Regions from separate parts of the Mycobacterium sp. NGS18 genome, predicted to be linked through region 2. Evidence: riboswitches for the same ligand, from Rfam matches in the RefSeq annotation. Region 2 holds a riboswitch; each other region holds the start of a gene.

Region 1 (4,153 bases), on a different contig from region 2:
ACCCCGAGAGCCAGATACTCACGTCGTCGCATCCTGCGATTCGGGGCGGGGACCCCAGAGAGCTGGCAACCGTGACGACGCCGATTTGGATAGCGTCTCCACCGGAAGTCCATTCCACATTGCTGTCGGCCGGCCCCGGTCCCGGTCCGCTGTTGGCGTCGGCGGCGGCGTGGATCGCGCTGAGCACCGAGTACGCCGAGATTGCCGACGAACTGGCGGGGCTGCTGGCTGCGGTGCAGACCGGGGCGTGGCAGGGCCCGTCCGCTGAGGCGTATGTGGCGGCCAATGCGCCGTATCTGGCCTGGCTGATCCAGGCCGGTGCCGCCGGGGCGGCGATGGCCGCGCAGCAGCAGACCGCGGCGACCGCCTACAGCAGCGCATTGGCGGCGATGCCGACGCTGGCGGAGCTGGCGGCCAATCACGCCACCCACGCGGTGCTGGTGGGCACCAACTTCTTCGGTGTCAACACCATCCCGATCGCGCTGAATGAGGCCGACTACGGCCGGATGTGGTTCCAGGCCGCCGCGGTGATGTCCACCTATCAGGCTGTCGCCGGAGGGGCGGTGGCATCGAGTCCGCAGACGGTGGCGGCGCCGCAGATCGTCAAGGCCGAATCGGCCGACGCCAGCCAACCGCAGCTGCCGCCGGACCGGCAGAACGACATCATGGAGTGGCTGCAGAACAGCGGCTACACCGATTTCTACAACAATGTGTTGCAGCCGATGATCAACGAACTGGCGGCCAACCCTTACTTCCAGTCGATTTTCGCCGGCTTCGATCCCTGGCTGCCCGTCCTGGGCAACCCGCTGAGCTTCTTCAGCCCCTACAACATCGCGTTCGCGCTGGGCTACCCGATGGACTTCGGGTCGTTCGCCGCCTACCTGTCGCAGACGTTCGCCTTCATCGCCGCCGACCTCACCGCGGCGTTCGCCTCCGGCAACCCGGGCACCATCGCCGCGACGCTGTTGTTCACCGCCGTGGAGGCGATCGGCACCATCATCACCGACGTGATCGCCCTGCTCAAAACGCTGCTGGAGCAGGCCCTCGTGCTGATCCCGGTCATGCTGCCGATGATGACCGCGGCGCTGGCGCCGCTGGCCGTGGCGCCGCTGGCCGGGCTGGCGGGGCTGTCCGGTCTGGCCGCCCTGCACGCCGTGCCGGTGCCGCTGATCCCGGCGCCGCCGCCGTTCGCCGGTCTGACGGTGGCGCCCACGCCACCGGTCCCGGCGCCCGCCCCGGCTCCTGCCCCGGCCCCGGCCCCCGCGCCGGCCCCGGCGCCTGCCGCGCCGGGGGCGCCACCGCCGCCGCCCGCCCCGCCGCTGACCCCGGTGGACGGCATGTCGTCGATGTACCTGGTTGCCGGCCTGGGCCAGCAGGCCCGTCGCGCGGCGGGCACCAGCGCCTGCCGCCGCAAAGCGCCCGAGCCCGACGCCGCCGAGGTGCCCGCCCCGGCGGCCGCCGCAGAGGAGCCGGCCAAGGCCCGCCGGCGCCGCAAGGCGAAGGCCGACATGCTGGGCCGCGGTTATGAATACATGGATCTGGAAGACGCCGCGAGCGCTGCGGGCCCGGCGGACGTGCTGCCCAGCGGACTCACCGCCCTGGCCGGGGATGCGTTCGGCGGCGGCGCCATCATCCCGATGACGCCGGGCACCTGGACCCGGGCGCAGCGCGAGCAGATGCCTTGACGCGTGCGATAATGCGCCGGTAAGGCAACGACGGTGCAGGAAGCCGGTGTAAATCCGGCACGGTCCCGCCACTGTGATCGGGGAGCGACCCTCAACAGCCACGGCTCTTTGCGGAGTTGGAAGGCGAGGCGAGCGTTGATCCGAGAGTCAGGACACTCACGTCGTCGCATCCTGCGACCCGGGGCGGTGTACCCCGAGAGAGCTGATCACTTTGACCGCGCCTATCTGGGTGGCGTCGCCTCCTGAGATCCATTCGTCCCTGTTGTCCGCCGGTCCCGGTGCCGGCCCGCTGCTTGCCTCCGCGGCGGCTTGGACCTCGTTATCCGTTGAGTACGCGGCGATCGCCGACGAACTGACCACACTGTTGGCCGCTGTCCAGGCCGGCGCGTGGCAGGGCCCGTCGGCAGAGTCGTTCATGGCCGCCAACGCGCCGTACCTGGCGTGGTTGGTGCGCGCCGGGGGTGATGCGGCCGCTACCGCCGTCCAGCAGCAGACCGCGGCCGCCGCCTACAGCAGCGCACTGGCAGCGATGCCGACGATGGCCGAACTGGCGGCCAACCATGTCACCCACGCGGTGCTGGTGGGCACCAATTTCTTTGGCGTCAACACGATTCCGATCGCGCTGAACGAAGCCGACTACGCCCGGATGTGGGCGCAGGCCGCCACCGTGATGACCGCCTACCAGGCGACAGCGGCCACCGCGGTGGCATCGACGCCGCAGACCGAACCGGCGCCCGCGGTGCTCAAGACGGCGGGAAGCGCCGATGCGACTCCGCCCCAGCCGCCGCAGTGGTTCCTCGACTTCGCGAAATGGCTCGAAGGACTCGTCCCCAGCCCGCCTTATCCCGACAGCGGCCAATACCCGCTGTATGCGGAGTTGTTGGCGTTCTTCGAGAAGATCGGGTTCACCGACATCGCCGACCCGCTGGCCCAGTGGTTCGCCAGCCTCTCCGGATCGTCGTGGCTGCCGCCGGCCGGGGTACCGGGATCGTGGTTGGGCTGGACCGGCAATCCGCTGAGCTACCTCAATCCGGCGTACCTGGCCTACATCCTGTCGGTGCCGCTGGATCCGGGTTCCTACATCGCGTTCACCAGCATCGTGATCATCGACGACCTGCTGGCGATCATGTACACGGCCCTGTTCAACCCGCAGGGCCTCGGTCTGGTCATCCCGTTGGCCATGGTCGAGATCGTCGGCGCCACAATCGGTAACACGGTCCAGGCGCTCAACTACCTGCTCACCCAGACGGTGCTGATCCCGGCGCTGCTGCCGGTGCTGGCCGGCTCGGCCGTGCTGGCTCCGGCGGGAGTACTCGGCGGCCTGGGGATCGGGGCGATGGCGCACCACCTGGCTGCCGCGGTCCCGCCGCCCCCGGCTCCGCCGCCCTCACCCGCACTGGCGATGGCCCAGCCGCCGGCGCCTGCACCGGCCCCCGCGCCGGCTCCGGCTCCGGCTCCGGCTCCGGCGCCCGCTGCGGCGCCGGCTGTGACCGCCGCTCCGCCGCCCGGAGCGCCGCCGCCGACCCCGGCGGGCCCGCCGTCGGTGACCATGCCGGCCTACATGTACCTGGTCGGCGGCCTGGACATGGGTGCGCGACGGGCCTCGGGGACCGGCGCCCGCAAGAAGTCGGTGCCGAAACCGGACAGCGCCGACGTTCCGGCAGCCGAGGCGGCGGAACAGGCTGCGCCCCAGCGGCGTCGGCGCAAGGCGAAGGTCGGCATGTTGGGGCGCGGGCACGAGTACATGGATCTCGAGCCCGAGCCGGCTATGGCGACTGCTTCGCAGCGGGGCGCCGGCGGCTTCGCCGGCGGATCGCACCGGGTGGCCGGCGCTCGCCCGGCCGGACTGACCGCGCTGGCCGACGACGGGTTCGGCGGCGGCGCGGTCAGCCCGATGATGCCCAACACCTGGCCGGGTGACCCGGGTTAGCCGCCGCAGCGAATCCGATTCCCGCTGCGGTCCAACGGATCCGGGCCCAGGCCCAGATACTTGTCCCGCAGCTTGTCCCACAGCTCGAGCTGGCCCCACTCGGGCTCCTCGCGCATCTGCTGGTCGTTGGTGAGGAACGGGTTCGGCAGCATCAACGTCATCATCTGCTCATCGCGGCCGTTGTAGAGCCGCACCCCCCACGACATCGGGTTGCCGTCCTTGCCGATCCGCCGGTACAGCTCGGCGCGGGTGCAGCGGCGAATCCGGCCCAGCTCCGAGCCGCTGGCCCGGTGTTTGCCGATGCACAGGTGGAAGTGCCAGCGGCCGAAATCGACAGTGGCATAACCGTCGAGCATCGCGATCTTGCGCGGTGCGTTGGGAGCGGCCACCTCCCAGGCGGCGCCCTGCATGATGATGCCGAACCAGATCTCGTCCCAGTACTCGTCGAAGCACAGGTGCAGCAGATCCAGCAGACTCTGCTGATCGGTGGGCAGCGGCCACAGTTGTTCGCGGCCACGGTCTTCGGTGTCGACGATCG
Region 2 (4,153 bases):
AGGCGGTCACTTCATCGGTCTTGCGGGTCTTCAGGCCGCAGTCCGGGTTCACCCAGAGTCGTTGCGCTGGAACCGCGTCAAGGGCTTCCCGCAGCGAGGTGGCCATCTCGTCGGTGCTGGGCACCCGTGGCGAGTGGATGTCGTAGACGCCCGGCCCCACCCCGTTGGAGAAGCCGATCGCGTTGAGGTCGTCGAGCACCTCCATGTGCGAGCGTGCCGCCTCGAGGGAGGTGACGTCGGCGTCGAGGTCGGCGATCGCACCGATCACCTCGCCGAACTCCGAGTAGCACAGGTGGGTGTGGATCTGGGTCGCGTCGCTCACCCCCGACGTCGACAGCCGGAAGGCGCCGACCGCCCAGTTCAGGTAGGCGTCCTGGTCGGCCTTGCGTAGCGGCAGTAACTCGCGCAGCGCGGGCTCATCGACCTGGATCACCGCGATGCCGGCTTTCTCCAGATCCACGGTCTCGTCGCGGATGGCCAGCGCCACCTGGTTGGCGGTGTCGGCCAGCGGCTGGTCGTCGCGGACGAACGACCACGCCAGGATGGTCACCGGGCCGGTGAGCATGCCCTTGACCGGCTTGTCGGTCAGTGACTGGGCGTAGGTGGCCCACTCCACCGTCATCGGATGCGGACGGAAGACGTCGCCGAAGAGCACCGGCGGCCGCACGCACCGGCTGCCGTAGGACTGCACCCAGCCGTTGGCGGTGGCGAAGAAGCCCTCCAGTTGCTCGGCGAAGTACTGCACCATGTCGTTGCGCTCCGGCTCGCCGTGCACCAACACGTCGAGGCCCAGCTGCTCCTGCAGTTTGATGACATCGGCGATCTCGGCCTTCATCCGGCGGGTGTACTCGCCCCTGTCGATCTCACCGGCGAGCAGCGCGGCCCGGGCCTTGCGGATGTCGACGGTCTGCGGGAACGACCCGATGGTGGTGGTCGGCAGCGGCGGCAGATGCAGCCGCTCGTCCTGAGCGGCACGCCGGGCCTCGGCGCTGCCGCGGTGCGCGCCGGCCGCGGTGATCGTCGCGATCCGGCCACGCACGTCGGCGTTGTTCAGCCGCGGGTCGGACTTGCGCGAGGCCACCGCGGCCTGGGATGCGGCGATCTCGTCGGCTACGGCGTCGCGGCCCTCGGCCAGGGCCCGAGACAAGACGGCCACTTCGGTCACCTTCTCGGCGCCGAATGCCAGCCAGCTGCGCAGGTTGTCGTCCAGCGCCGAATCGGCCTCATACGCCAGCGAGTAGGGGACATGCAGCGTCGAGCACGACGTGGATACCGCCACCGCAGCCGCCGACCCCCGCACGGTCGCCAGCTTCGCCAGCGCGGCCTCCAGGTCGGTGCGCCAGATGTTGCGGCCGTCGACGACACCGGCGACCAGGGTCTTGGAGGCCAACTCCGGAACTGCGGCCACCGAGTCCACCGAGCCGTAGACCAGGTCCACGCCGATCGCCTCGACCGGGGTCCGGGCCAGCGCGGCCAGCGCACCGCCCGGGTCGCCGAAGTAGGTGGCGACGAAGATCGCCGGCCGGCCCGCCACACCGGCGAGGCGGCTGTAGACCTGTTCGGCCAGCGCCGGGGCGTCCGGGGCGCCGTCCGTCACCAACACCGGCTCGTCGATCTGCACCCACTCGGCCCCGGCTTCGGCCAGCTTGGAAAGCAGCTCGGCGTAGACGTCGGTCAGCTCGTCGAGGCGGAAGATCGGCGCCGGCGCACCGTCGACCGCCTTGCTCAGCTGCAGGAAGGTGATGGGACCGATGATCACCGGGCGAGCCGGAACCCCTTGCTCGGCAGCCTCTTTGAACTCAGCGAGCACCTTGGCCGGATTCAGCGCGAACTTGGTGTCCGGGCCGATCTCCGGAACGATGTAGTGGTAGTTGGTGTCGAACCACTTCGTCATCTCCAGCGGGGCGATCTCGGAGTTGCCCCGTGCGGCGGCAAAGTAACGGTCCAGCTCGTCGGCCACCCCGGCGACCCGCTGCGGGAGCGCACCGAGCAGCACCGCGGTGTCGAGCATCTGGTCGTAATAGGAGAACGTGTTCACCGGCACCGAGTCCAGACCAGCGGCGACCAACTGTGCCCAGGTGTCGCGGCGCAGGCCGGCAGCGACCTTCTTCAGTTCGTCTTGTCCTATCCGGCCGGCCCAGTAACTCTCGGTGGCGCGCTTGAGTTCGCGGCGCGGCCCGATTCGCGGAGATCCGAGAACGGTGGCGGTAAAGGGTTGAACGGTCACGATGCGATCCTTTGATCCAGAGGGTGGGTCTCCGCCGGCGGTCGTCCAGCCAATCCGGTTCCGTGCAATTTAACGCACTATAACGCTGAAAAACCAGACGCCCATTCCGCGAGGCGTTGATCCGCCGGGCGCGGCGCGCTCGACACAACAGGCACGTCTTCGGACTCGCAGGCGCGCACCGGGGTGCTCCTAGTGGCCGTCGCTTCCCAGTCGCGGGCGAACCCCTGACCAGTGCCTTTGACGGCGGTCGTTCCTGCATACCGCTGCGGGACAGTCCCGGACTCTCACCGGGTTCCCTCTCGCGCTCCACGGAAAACCGCGTCGCGCTCGATGCCAACGGCGCCACTACTACCGGCGATGTCGGCAAACCAGTTGCGTGGTCGACGTTACCCGTCAATCGCCCTGAAGGGCTGCCAGAGCCTCCGGGATGGGCGCCTGCCCGTCGTTGAACTCGATGGTGCGGCGAATCGTCGAGGTGCCGGTCAGGCAGGTCGCGGTCACCAGCGCGACATTGCCCCGGGACACCTCACCTTTGCCGGTGTGCGGGCCGATATCGATCCGGCCGGTCGCCGGCTCCAGGGTCAGCCGACTCGGCCCCAGCACCGTCCAGTCCAGATCGGTAGCCCGCAGATGGGCGTCGGCGGCCGCCTTGGCCTGCGCGTACGGGTAGAACGGATCGTCTTCCGCCACGCCGTGATCAGGACCGGCGCCGAAGTAGGACACCATCACAAAGCGCCGGATGCCGGCTTGCGCGGCGGCGTCGATGGTGCGGATGGCGGCGTCGCGGTCGACGGCGTAGGTGCGGGCCGGGTCGCCACCACCGGCGCCGGCGGAGAACACCACCGCATCGTGGCCGGCCAACAGGTCGGCCAGCGCGGCGGTGTCGAGTTGCTCGATGTCGGCCACCACCGGAATCGCCCCCGTCACCGCGACCTCCTCGGAGTGGTCGGGATTGCGGAACACCGAACTGACCTCGTGGCCGGGTTCATGCGGCGGTCCCAGCTTCGCCTCTCCTTCGTCGAGCCTCGCTGAACCGCTCGGTTCATGCGGCGGTCCCAGCTTCGCCTCTCCTTCGTCGAGCCTCGCTGAACCGCCGGGTTCGGTCAGGATGCGGCTGAGTAGCAGGGCGACCTTGCCGTGGCCGCCGATGATCACAATGCGCGCCATGGCTTCGACCGTACATGTGGCCGGCGTACGGCGCGCTCGGTCCGTTCATGGGTATGAGAACAAATATTAGGTTATAGTCGGCCGGACGCCCGAAGGAGTTGCCGGCACATGTTCACGCTTCGCTTCGACATGCGGGCGCCGGTGTCGGCTGCACCCCGCGCTGAGCTGTACGCCGCGGCCATCGAAATGTGCGCCTGGGCCGAGACCCGCGGTGCGATCGCCGCGGTGCTGTCCGAGCATCACGGCACCGAGGACAATCACCTGCCGTCGCCACTGGTGCTGGCTACGGCCATCGCCGCCCGCACCGAGGCATTGAGGATCATGCTCGCCGCGGTGGTCCTGCCGTTCTGGGATCCGGTCCGGCTGGCCGAAGACATGAGCGTGCTCGACATCATCAGCAATGGGCGCGTCGCCTATGCCTTCGGACTCGGTCACCGCGCGCAGGAGTACGAGCACTTCGGCATCGAAATCGGCACCCGCGGAACGCTGGCCGATGAGAAGTTGAGCCTGCTGCTGGCGCTGTTGCGCGGTGAGCCGGTCCGCTATGAGGGCCGCCGAATCCATGTGACCCCGGCCGGTGTGACACCGGGTGGCCCGCACATCATGATCGCCGGCGGCAGCGCGGCGGCGGCCGTCCGTGCCGCCCGGCACGGTCTGGGATTTCTCGCTCAGGCGAATCCGGCTGGCCTGAAAGATTTTTACGAATCGCAGTGCCGGGAGCACGGCCATGAGCCTGGTCCGGCCCAGTTCCCCGAGCCT
Region 3 (4,153 bases), on a different contig from region 2:
GGTTGTCCTTGCGGCATCAGGCAGCTCCCTTTCCGGTGGCATCGCGAACGATGTCGGTCAGCGCCTCGGCACTCACCTGCGGCAGCGGGACGTATTCGGCCCGCAGCCGCTCAGCCAGGGAGCGTGCCAACCCGAGCCGCATCCGGCCGTTCTCGCAATCCACCACCACCGCCGAAAAGCCCTGTGATGCGAGCAGTCCGGCGGCCTGGCGGGACCGCTCGACCGGATCGGCGCCGGCGGTGGCCCGACCGTCGGTCAGCACCACCAGCAGCGGGCGACACGCCGGTTCGCGTAGCCGTTCCCGGCGGATCAGCTCGGCGGCTTCGAGCAGGCCCTCGGCCAGCGGGGTGCGGCCGCCGGCGGGCAACTCGTCCAGGCGCACCGCGGCGATCTCCACCGACCCGGTCGCAGGCAGCACCACTTCGGCCCGTGTATCGCGAAACGTCACCACCGCCACCCGGTCCCGGCGCCGGTAGGCGTCCAGCAGCAAGGACAAGATCGCGGTCTTGACGTGCCGCATCCGCTCGGCGGCGGCCATCGACCCGGAGGTGTCCACCACGAACAGCACCAGGTTGGCCTCCCGGCCCTCCCGGACGGCACGGCGTAGATCGCCGGCCTGCAGGATCATCCGGCCGTCCACCCGGCCGCGGGCGCCCTGATGTGGCGCGGCGGCCCGCAGCGTCTCCAGCAGGTGCAGCCCGCCCGTGGCGCCGGCGGCGGTGGCGCCCACCCGGCGTCCGGAACTGGTGCGGGCCCGGCTGCGCCGCCCGGCGCGGCCCGCGCCGACCCCGTCGACGGTGAAAAACCGTGCGCGGTAAGGGGAATCGGATCCGACGGTCGAGGTGGAGCCGGACCCACCCGGCGCCGGCCCGCCCGCATCCGGGGGTGGCGGGGCGTCGTTCCCGCCCTCCGGTGGGCCGTCCGGATCCGGCTCGGGCTCGGGACCGGAATCCTCCTGAGGCAGCAGCTCGTCGAGTTCGGCTTCATCGAGACCGGGGGCGTCGAACGGCTTGCGCCGCCGCCGATGCGGCAGCGCCAGCCGGGCGGCGACCCGCAGATCCTCGACGTTGACCGCGTCGCGGCCCTGCCATGCCGCATGCGCGACCGCGGTGCGGGCGCAGACGATGTCGCCGCGCAGGCCGTCCACATCGAACGCCGCGCAGATCTCGCCGATCTTGACCAGCGCGGCGTCGGTGAGCAGCACCCGCGAAAGCAGCTGCTGCGCAGTGTGAATCCGGGCGCGCAGCCGCTCCTCGGCCGCGGCGTACCCGGCCGCGAAACCCTCGGGATCGGCGTCGAAGGCCAACCGTCGGCGTACCGCCTCGGCGCGCACCGCCGGATCGCGCGGCGCGGAAACCTCAACGGTCAGCCCGAATCGGTCGAGCAGCTGTGGGCGCAGCTCGCCCTCCTCGGGGTTCATCGTCCCGACGATCACGAAGCGTGCCGCGTGGGTGACCGACACCGAGTCGCGTTCGACGGTCAGTCGCCCCATCGCGGCCGCGTCCAGCAGCAGGTCCACCAGGTGGTCGGCGAGCAGATTGACCTCGTCGACGTAGAGGATGCCGCGGTTGGCCCGGGCCAGCAGCCCCGGCTCGAACTCCACCACGCCGGCACCCAGCGCCCGCTCCAGGTGGATCGACCCCACCACCCGGTCCTCCGTGGCGCCGACCGGCAACTCCACCAGCCGCACCGGGCGGGTCTGCACGGCGGCGTCGGCGGGGAACGGGCCGTCGGGGGACAGCGGGTTGGCCTCGGCGGGATCGGAGGAGAACCGGTCGTCGGCGACCACGTCGATAGGCGGCAGCACCTGGGCCAGCGCGCGTACCAGCGTCGACTTGGCGGTGCCCTTCTCGCCGCGGATGAGTACGCCGCCGATGCTGGGGGAGATCGCGCTCAGGACAAGCGCCAGCGCCATGTCGTCGAGGCCGCCCGGGGCGTCCGGGTCGCCGCCGAGGACGGCAGGGAAGGGGTACAGCTGTTGCATTGAGGCTCCGCTCGTGATGCCCGGTGTTGGCAACGCGAAGCCGGTATTCGGACTGACCGAAGCGCTTCCCAATCAGCGGGAATGCGCCGCGGAACACCGTAGCGGGCCTGCGTCGGAGTCACACCGACTTCCCTGGCACTTCGCGCCGATACCCTAACACCAACCGAAAGGACACTCAGAGATGACTGCACCCGAAGCAGACCTGACCGGCTGGGTCCCAGCGCCGTTCACCGGCGGCGGTTTCACCCACGACGTGTACCGCAAGGGGCGTGGCCCCGGGGTGGTACTGATACCGGAGATCCCGGGAGTGCACCCCGGCGTGCTCGGATTGGGAAACCACCTGGTGGACAACGGCTTCACCGTGGCGATCCCGTCATTATTCGGCCAACCCGGTAAGGCGATCACACCCGGCTACGCGCTGAGCACGATCGCCCGTGCCTGCGTGACCCGGGAGTTCGCCGCGTTCGCCACCGACAAGCAACGTCCGGTCACCCAGTTCCTGCGGGCGCTGGCCCGCGACCTCAACGAGAAGACGCCCGGCAAAGGCGTCGGGGTGATCGGCCAGTGCTTCACCGGCGGTTTTGCGCTGGCGGCCGCCGTCGACGACGCCGTGCTGGCGCCGGTGCTCAGCCAGCCGTCCGTACCGATCCCGCTGACGCTCAAACAGCGCCGCGATCCGGGGCTCTCCGAGGTCGAGCTGGGGATGATCGCCGACCGCGCCGCCAACGACGGGCTGTGCGCGCTTGGCTTGCGGTTCAGCGAGGACAAGATGGCCCCCGGTGACCGCTTCGCGACGCTGAAGGCCCGGCTCGGGGACGCGTTCGAGGTGATCGAGATCGACTCCTCGCCGGGCAATCCGGACGGGCTGTCCCGGATGGCGCACTCGGTGCTCACCGACCAGGTCCGCGAGGTCGACGGGCACCCCGCCTACGAGGCGCGCAAGCGGGTGGTGCAGTTCCTCACCGAACGGTTGACATAGCTGTGCCCACCGCCGAACGCCTGGTGGTCCTCGGTATCGGCGCCGACGGCTGGGCCGGGCTGACAGAACCCGCGCGGGAGAGGGTGCTGGCCGCCGATGCCGTTATCGGTGCGCCGCGCCACCTGGCGATGCTGCCGGAATCACCCGGTCAGCAGCGCCACGATTGGCCGTCGCCGCTACGGGCCGGGTTGCCGGCGCTGGTCGACGGCCTGGCCGGCCGGCAGGTGGTTGCGCTGGCCTCCGGTGATCCGCTGCTGTCCGGGGTGGGCAGCACGCTGATCGAGCTGCTGGGCGCCGAGCGGGTCGCGGTGGTCCCGGCGGTCTCCTCGGTGACGCTGGCCCGGGCCCGGCTGGGCTGGTCGGCCGAGTCGGCCGCGGTCATCAGGGTCGGCGACGTCCACGCGGTGCTGCGCGAGCTCGCGCCGGGCCGGCGGGTGCTGGTGCTCTCTGCCGATGAGACGACGCCCGCGCAGCTGGCGGCCCTGCTGGTCGCGCGCGGCTACGGGGCAAGCCGGATGACGGTGCTCGGTGACCTGGGCGGCGACGCCGAGTCACGGCTGGACAGCACCGCCGAGACCTTAGAAGGCCCGGTGCCGCGGCTCAACATCGTCGCCCTGGAGCTGGGCGGCCCGCTGCCGACCGGCTGGGGATGGGTGCCCGGTTTACCTGATCAGGCCTACGACCACGACGGGCAGCTCACCAAACGCGACCTGCGGGCCGCCGCGCTGGCGCGACTGGCACCGGCGCCCGGACAGTTGCTGTGGGACGTCGGCGCGGGCGCCGGATCCGTCGGCATCGAATGGATGCGCGCCCACCCGAGCTGCCGGACCATCGCTGTCGAGGCGGAACAGACTCGGGCGCAGCGGGTCTCGGCCAACGCTCGCAACCTCGGCGTCCCTGCACTGCGCGTCGTCTGCGACACGGCCCCGACGGCGCTGGCAGGCCTCTCCCGCCCGGATGCCGTCTTCGTCGGCGGCGGGCTGAGCCGGCCCGGGGTGCTCGACGCCTGCCTGGTCGCGCTGCGGCCCGGCGGGCGACTGGTCGCCCACGCTGTCACGCTGGAAACCGAGGCGCAGCTGGCGGCGGCCTACGCCGAGCACGGCGGCGAGCTGACCCGTATCCAGGTCGAACACGCCGCCCCGCTCGGTGCGTTCACCGGCTGGAGACCCGCCCGCGCCGTCACGCAGTGG
Region 4 (4,153 bases), on a different contig from region 2:
CCCCGAGGATGTAGGGGTCGGCCAGGGTGTTGCGGAAGAGGGTCTGCAGCTGCAGGCCGGCGACCCCGAGTGCGGCACCGGCGGCCAGCGCGGTGAGCACCCGCGGCAACCGCATGTTCGTCACGATCACCTGCCAGCGCGGGTCCGACGGTTCGGCGCCGAACAGCACGCGGACGGTGTCGGCCAGCGGCACCCGCACCGGGCCGAGCGCCAGACCGAGCAGGGCCAGCACCACGACGGCGGCGGCCAGCCCGGCCAGCACCAGTGTCGTACGCGCCTTCATCGGTGCACCTGCCGGTAGAACTCGAAAGTGTGGTTCGGGGCCTGCTCCGAGTGCAGGATCGCGACCAGGTCGGCCAGCAGCAGATCCGGTCTGGCGGTGCCGCGTTCCCAGTAGGTGTTGCCCCCCGCTGGGGTGATCGCCTTCGTGGCCGACCACACCTGCCCGGTGCGCACCGCGGTCAATTCGCCGTACCGGCTGTCCCGCGCCACCGCGTCGTCGACCGTTTTCCAGTCGTCGGTGACCAGCCATAGCGGCGCGCTTCCCGCGCGGGCGTAGACCGATTCGAAATTCAACTGCCGGTTCTCGGCGCCGCCGTCGGTCAGCCAGGGGTAGGTGCCGCCGGCGTCGGCGACCAGACGGCCGGCGTAGCTGGCCCCGGTGGGCATGGACCAGCTGCCCGAATACATGGTGCCGACCAACACGTCGACGGGCTTGGCCCGCGCGGCCTGCGCGGCCAGTGCGCGGTAGCGGTCGCGGATGGACTCATACACCTGCGCGGCCTGCCGTTCGGTGCCGGTCAGCGCGGCGAACACCTTGATCCATTCGGCCCGGCCCAGCGGGGTGGGCTCCAGCCATTCGGCGTCGGCGAGCACCGGGATGCCGGCCTGGCGTAGCTTGGGATGCCCGGGGTCGTCCATGCCCTCGGTGACTAGCACGTCGGGCCCGGCGGCCAGCACGGTTTCGATGTTGACCTGCCCTCCCGGGGCGTAGCCGACGGTTTCGTCGGCGTCGATGCGCTTGCGGATCTGCGGGTCGGCCACCGCGGCGGGGTTCGCCACCCCGGTGACCACCCCGGCCCGGTCGAGCTCGGTGATCATCGCCAGATGCGTCGTCGAACCCGAGTACAGGCTGTGCACCGGGACGGTGATCTGTTGGGCGCGGGCCAGTTCGCCGGTCAGCGCCGGGGCCGGGGCACCGCAGCGCACCAAGACATACGAGACCGGTTTGCCGCCGAGGTAGGGCCGGTGCACGGTCAGCACCTGGTAGCTGCGGTGGTAGTCGAGGCGGAAGTTGGTGGCCTCGGACAGCGTCGATTTGTCCGGAAAGTAGTCGGTGTGCGGGTCGAAGTCGGTGATGCAGTCCTGCCGGGCCGCCCCGTGGGTCGCGTGATTGGCCGAGCAGCCGACCAGCCCTGGGGCCAACGTCAGGGCCAGCGCTATGACCAGCGCAGGGACTACCCGCAGTGCACGGGACATGGGCGTGCATCAGCTTCCTCGGGGTACACCGCCCCGGTTCGCAGGACGCGATGACGTGAGTCTCCTGGCTCTCGGATCACTGTTCGCCTCGCCTTCCAGCCCCACCGGTTGCGGGCCGTGGCTGATGAGGGTCACTCCCCGATGACAGTGGCGGGACCGCACCGGATTCACACCGGCTTCCTCACTGTGTTGTCATCGCCTTACCGGCGACATTCTTGCACGGCGCTCTGCGCTAGGCTGGCCGCCGTCTCGTGGTGTCAGGAACCCGGTGGAATTCCGGGGCGGTTCCGCCACTGTGAGGGGCGCTGACAGGCACAGCTCCCCGAGCCAGATACGGCTGCGGGACATCCGACGACGAGGGGCGCGAACCCCTCAGGAGGCCCGGCTTATGCGGCGCATTGCGCTTCTGTCCACATCCGACACCGACCTGCTGTCCGCACGCGCCAGCGGGGCGGCCTACCGGCTGGGCAACCCGGCGCGCCAGGAGATCGAACCGCTGATCGATGGCGGCGTTGATGTCGTGGTGCTGCGCATCCTGGGTTCCTCGGCGGAGATCGCCGACGAACTGAAGTTGCTGCGCGCGACCGGTCTGCCGCTGGTGGTGCTCGGCGGGGAGCGCTCGCCCAACGCCGAGCTGATGGAGTGCTCGACGGTTCCGATCGGGCTGGCGGCCCAAGCGCACGCTTATCTCGCCGAGGGCGGGCCGGCCAACCTCGCCCAGCTGCACGCCTTCCTGTGCGACACGGTGCTTTTGACCGGGGAGGGTTTCGAGGAGCCGGCGGTGGTCCCGGAATGGGGGTATGGGTCTCGGGAGCCGGTTGAGGCACCCGATGCGGTGCGGGTCGGTGTGCTCTACTACCGGGCCCACGAGGTCAGCGGCAACGCGGGATTCGCGCACGCGCTGGCCGACGCGATCGATGCCACCGGCCGGGCGGTCGGGGTGCCGATCTTCGCCGCATCGCTGCGCAACGCCCCCGACGAGTTGTTCGCGGCATTGGGAACACTGGACGCGGTGGTGGTCTGCATGCTGGCGGCCGGCGGGGCGATCAACGCGACCGCGACCGTCAGCGCCGGCGACGACGACGGTGCGTGGGACATCGAAAAGATTGCCGCGCTGGACATTCCGGTCTTCCAGGGGTTGTGCTTGGCCTCGTCGCAGGCGGACTGGGCGGCCAACGACGACGGCGTCACCCCGCTGGATTCGGCCACCCAGATCGCGATCCCGGAATTCGACGGCCGGATCATCACCGTGCCGTTCTCGTTCAAGGAGATCGACGACGACGGGCTGCCGCACTACGCCGCCGACGCCGAACGCTGCGCCCGGGTGGCCGGTGTGGTGGTCAATCACGCTGTGTTACGGCGCATTCCGAACAGTCAGAAGAAGCTGGCGCTGGTGCTGTCGGCCTATCCGACCAAGCACTCCCGGGTCGGCAACGCGGTCGGTCTGGACACTCCGGCGTCGGCGGTGCGGCTGCTGCACCGGCTGGCCGACGCGGAGTATGACGTCGGCGACGGTTTCGGGGTACTGGGCATTGCTGACGAAACCGAGGCGGGGGATCGGCTGATCCACACCCTGATCGAGGCGGGCGGCCAGGATGAGGACTGGCTGACCGCGGTGCAGCTGACCGAGGCGCAGGTGCGGGTCACCGCGCAGCAGTACGCGCAGTGGACCGCGGAGCTGCCGGACTCGCTGCGCGAGGAGATGGCGCGGGCGTGGGGCCCCGCGCCGGGCAAGCTGTTCGTCAACGAGGCCGGCGAGATCGTGCTGGCCGCACTGCGATCCGGCAACATCGTGCTGATGATCCAGCCGCCGCGCGGCTTCGGGGAGAACCCGGTGGCGATCTATCATGACCCGGAGCTGCCACCCAGCCACCACTACCTGGCCGCATACCGTTGGCTGGCACACGGCTTCGGCGCGCACGCGGTGATCCACCTGGGCAAGCACGGCTCGATGGAATGGCTGCCCGGCAAGACCGCGGCGCTCTCTTCCGCGTGCGCGACCGACGCCATGATCGCCGACCTGCCGCTGATCTACCCGTTCCTGGTCAACGACCCGGGCGAGGGCGCGCAAGCCAAACGCCGCGCGCACGCCACCATCGTCGATCACCTGATCCCGCCGATGGCGCGCGCGGAGTCCTACGGCGACATCGCGCGGCTGGAGCAGTTGCTCGACGAGTACGGCAATATCGCCACCATGGATCCGGGCAAGCTGCCGGCGATCCGCGGCGAGATCTGGAATCTGATGCGCGCCGCGGAGATGCACCGCGATCTGGGCCTGGACGAGCGGCCCGAGGACGAGGAGTTCGACGACTTCCTGCTGCACGTCGACGGCTGGCTCTGCGAGATCAAGGACGCCCAGATCCGCGACGGGCTGCACGTGCTCGGCGGTGCCCCGACCGGTCCCGAGCGGGTGAACCTGGTGCTGGCGATCCTGCGCGCCCCGCAGGTGTGGGGCGGAGTGGACCACGCGGTGCCCGGGCTGCGGGCCGCGCTCGGCCTGAAAGACGACGCGGCGGGTTCGGCGGTCGATGAGATCGAGGAGCGCGCCCGGCACCTGGTCGAAGCCATGGAGTCGGCCGGCTGGGAGGCCGGAGCGGCCGATTCGCTGCATCCCGATCCCGAGGTACGCCGGGTGCTGAGATTCGCTGCCACCGAGGTGGTTCCGCGGCTGGCG

What was found. Region 2 has a riboswitch for cobalamin ahead of metE (5-methyltetrahydropteroyltriglutamate--homocysteine S-methyltransferase). Riboswitches for the same ligand answer to the same signal wherever they lie in the genome.
Region 1: another riboswitch for cobalamin. It lies ahead of AC5Y31_RS17385 (PPE family protein); the one in region 2 lies ahead of metE (5-methyltetrahydropteroyltriglutamate--homocysteine S-methyltransferase).
Region 3: another riboswitch for cobalamin. It lies ahead of AC5Y31_RS18150 (magnesium chelatase subunit D family protein); the one in region 2 lies ahead of metE (5-methyltetrahydropteroyltriglutamate--homocysteine S-methyltransferase).
Region 4: another riboswitch for cobalamin. It lies ahead of AC5Y31_RS17360 (cobaltochelatase subunit CobN); the one in region 2 lies ahead of metE (5-methyltetrahydropteroyltriglutamate--homocysteine S-methyltransferase).

What each region holds. Positions count from the first base shown of each region.
Region 1 is NZ_JCALEC010000010.1:13,403-17,555, reverse strand. It holds gene AC5Y31_RS17390 (PPE domain-containing protein) at 72-1,685, shown strand; cobalamin riboswitch at 1,680-1,863, shown strand; gene AC5Y31_RS17385 (PPE family protein) at 1,897-3,615, shown strand; gene AC5Y31_RS17380 (DUF7676 family protein) at 3,612-4,153, opposite strand, start outside.
Region 2 is NZ_JCALEC010000006.1:66,178-70,330, forward strand. It holds gene metE (5-methyltetrahydropteroyltriglutamate--homocysteine S-methyltransferase) at 1-2,227, opposite strand, end outside; cobalamin riboswitch at 2,361-2,559, opposite strand; gene AC5Y31_RS13400 (NAD(P)H-binding protein) at 2,621-3,394, opposite strand; gene AC5Y31_RS13405 (LLM class flavin-dependent oxidoreductase) at 3,503-4,153, shown strand, end outside.
Region 3 is NZ_JCALEC010000011.1:4,645-8,797, forward strand. It holds gene cobO (cob(I)yrinic acid a,c-diamide adenosyltransferase) at 1-17, opposite strand, end outside; gene AC5Y31_RS18150 (magnesium chelatase subunit D family protein) at 17-1,984, opposite strand; cobalamin riboswitch at 2,006-2,142, opposite strand; gene AC5Y31_RS18155 (dienelactone hydrolase family protein) at 2,166-2,963, shown strand; gene cbiE (precorrin-6y C5,15-methyltransferase (decarboxylating) subunit CbiE) at 2,966-4,153, shown strand, end outside.
Region 4 is NZ_JCALEC010000010.1:6,627-10,779, reverse strand. It holds gene AC5Y31_RS17370 (FecCD family ABC transporter permease) at 1-283, opposite strand, end outside; gene AC5Y31_RS17365 (ABC transporter substrate-binding protein) at 280-1,479, opposite strand; cobalamin riboswitch at 1,517-1,695, opposite strand; cobalamin riboswitch at 1,715-1,835, shown strand; gene AC5Y31_RS17360 (cobaltochelatase subunit CobN) at 1,868-4,153, shown strand, end outside.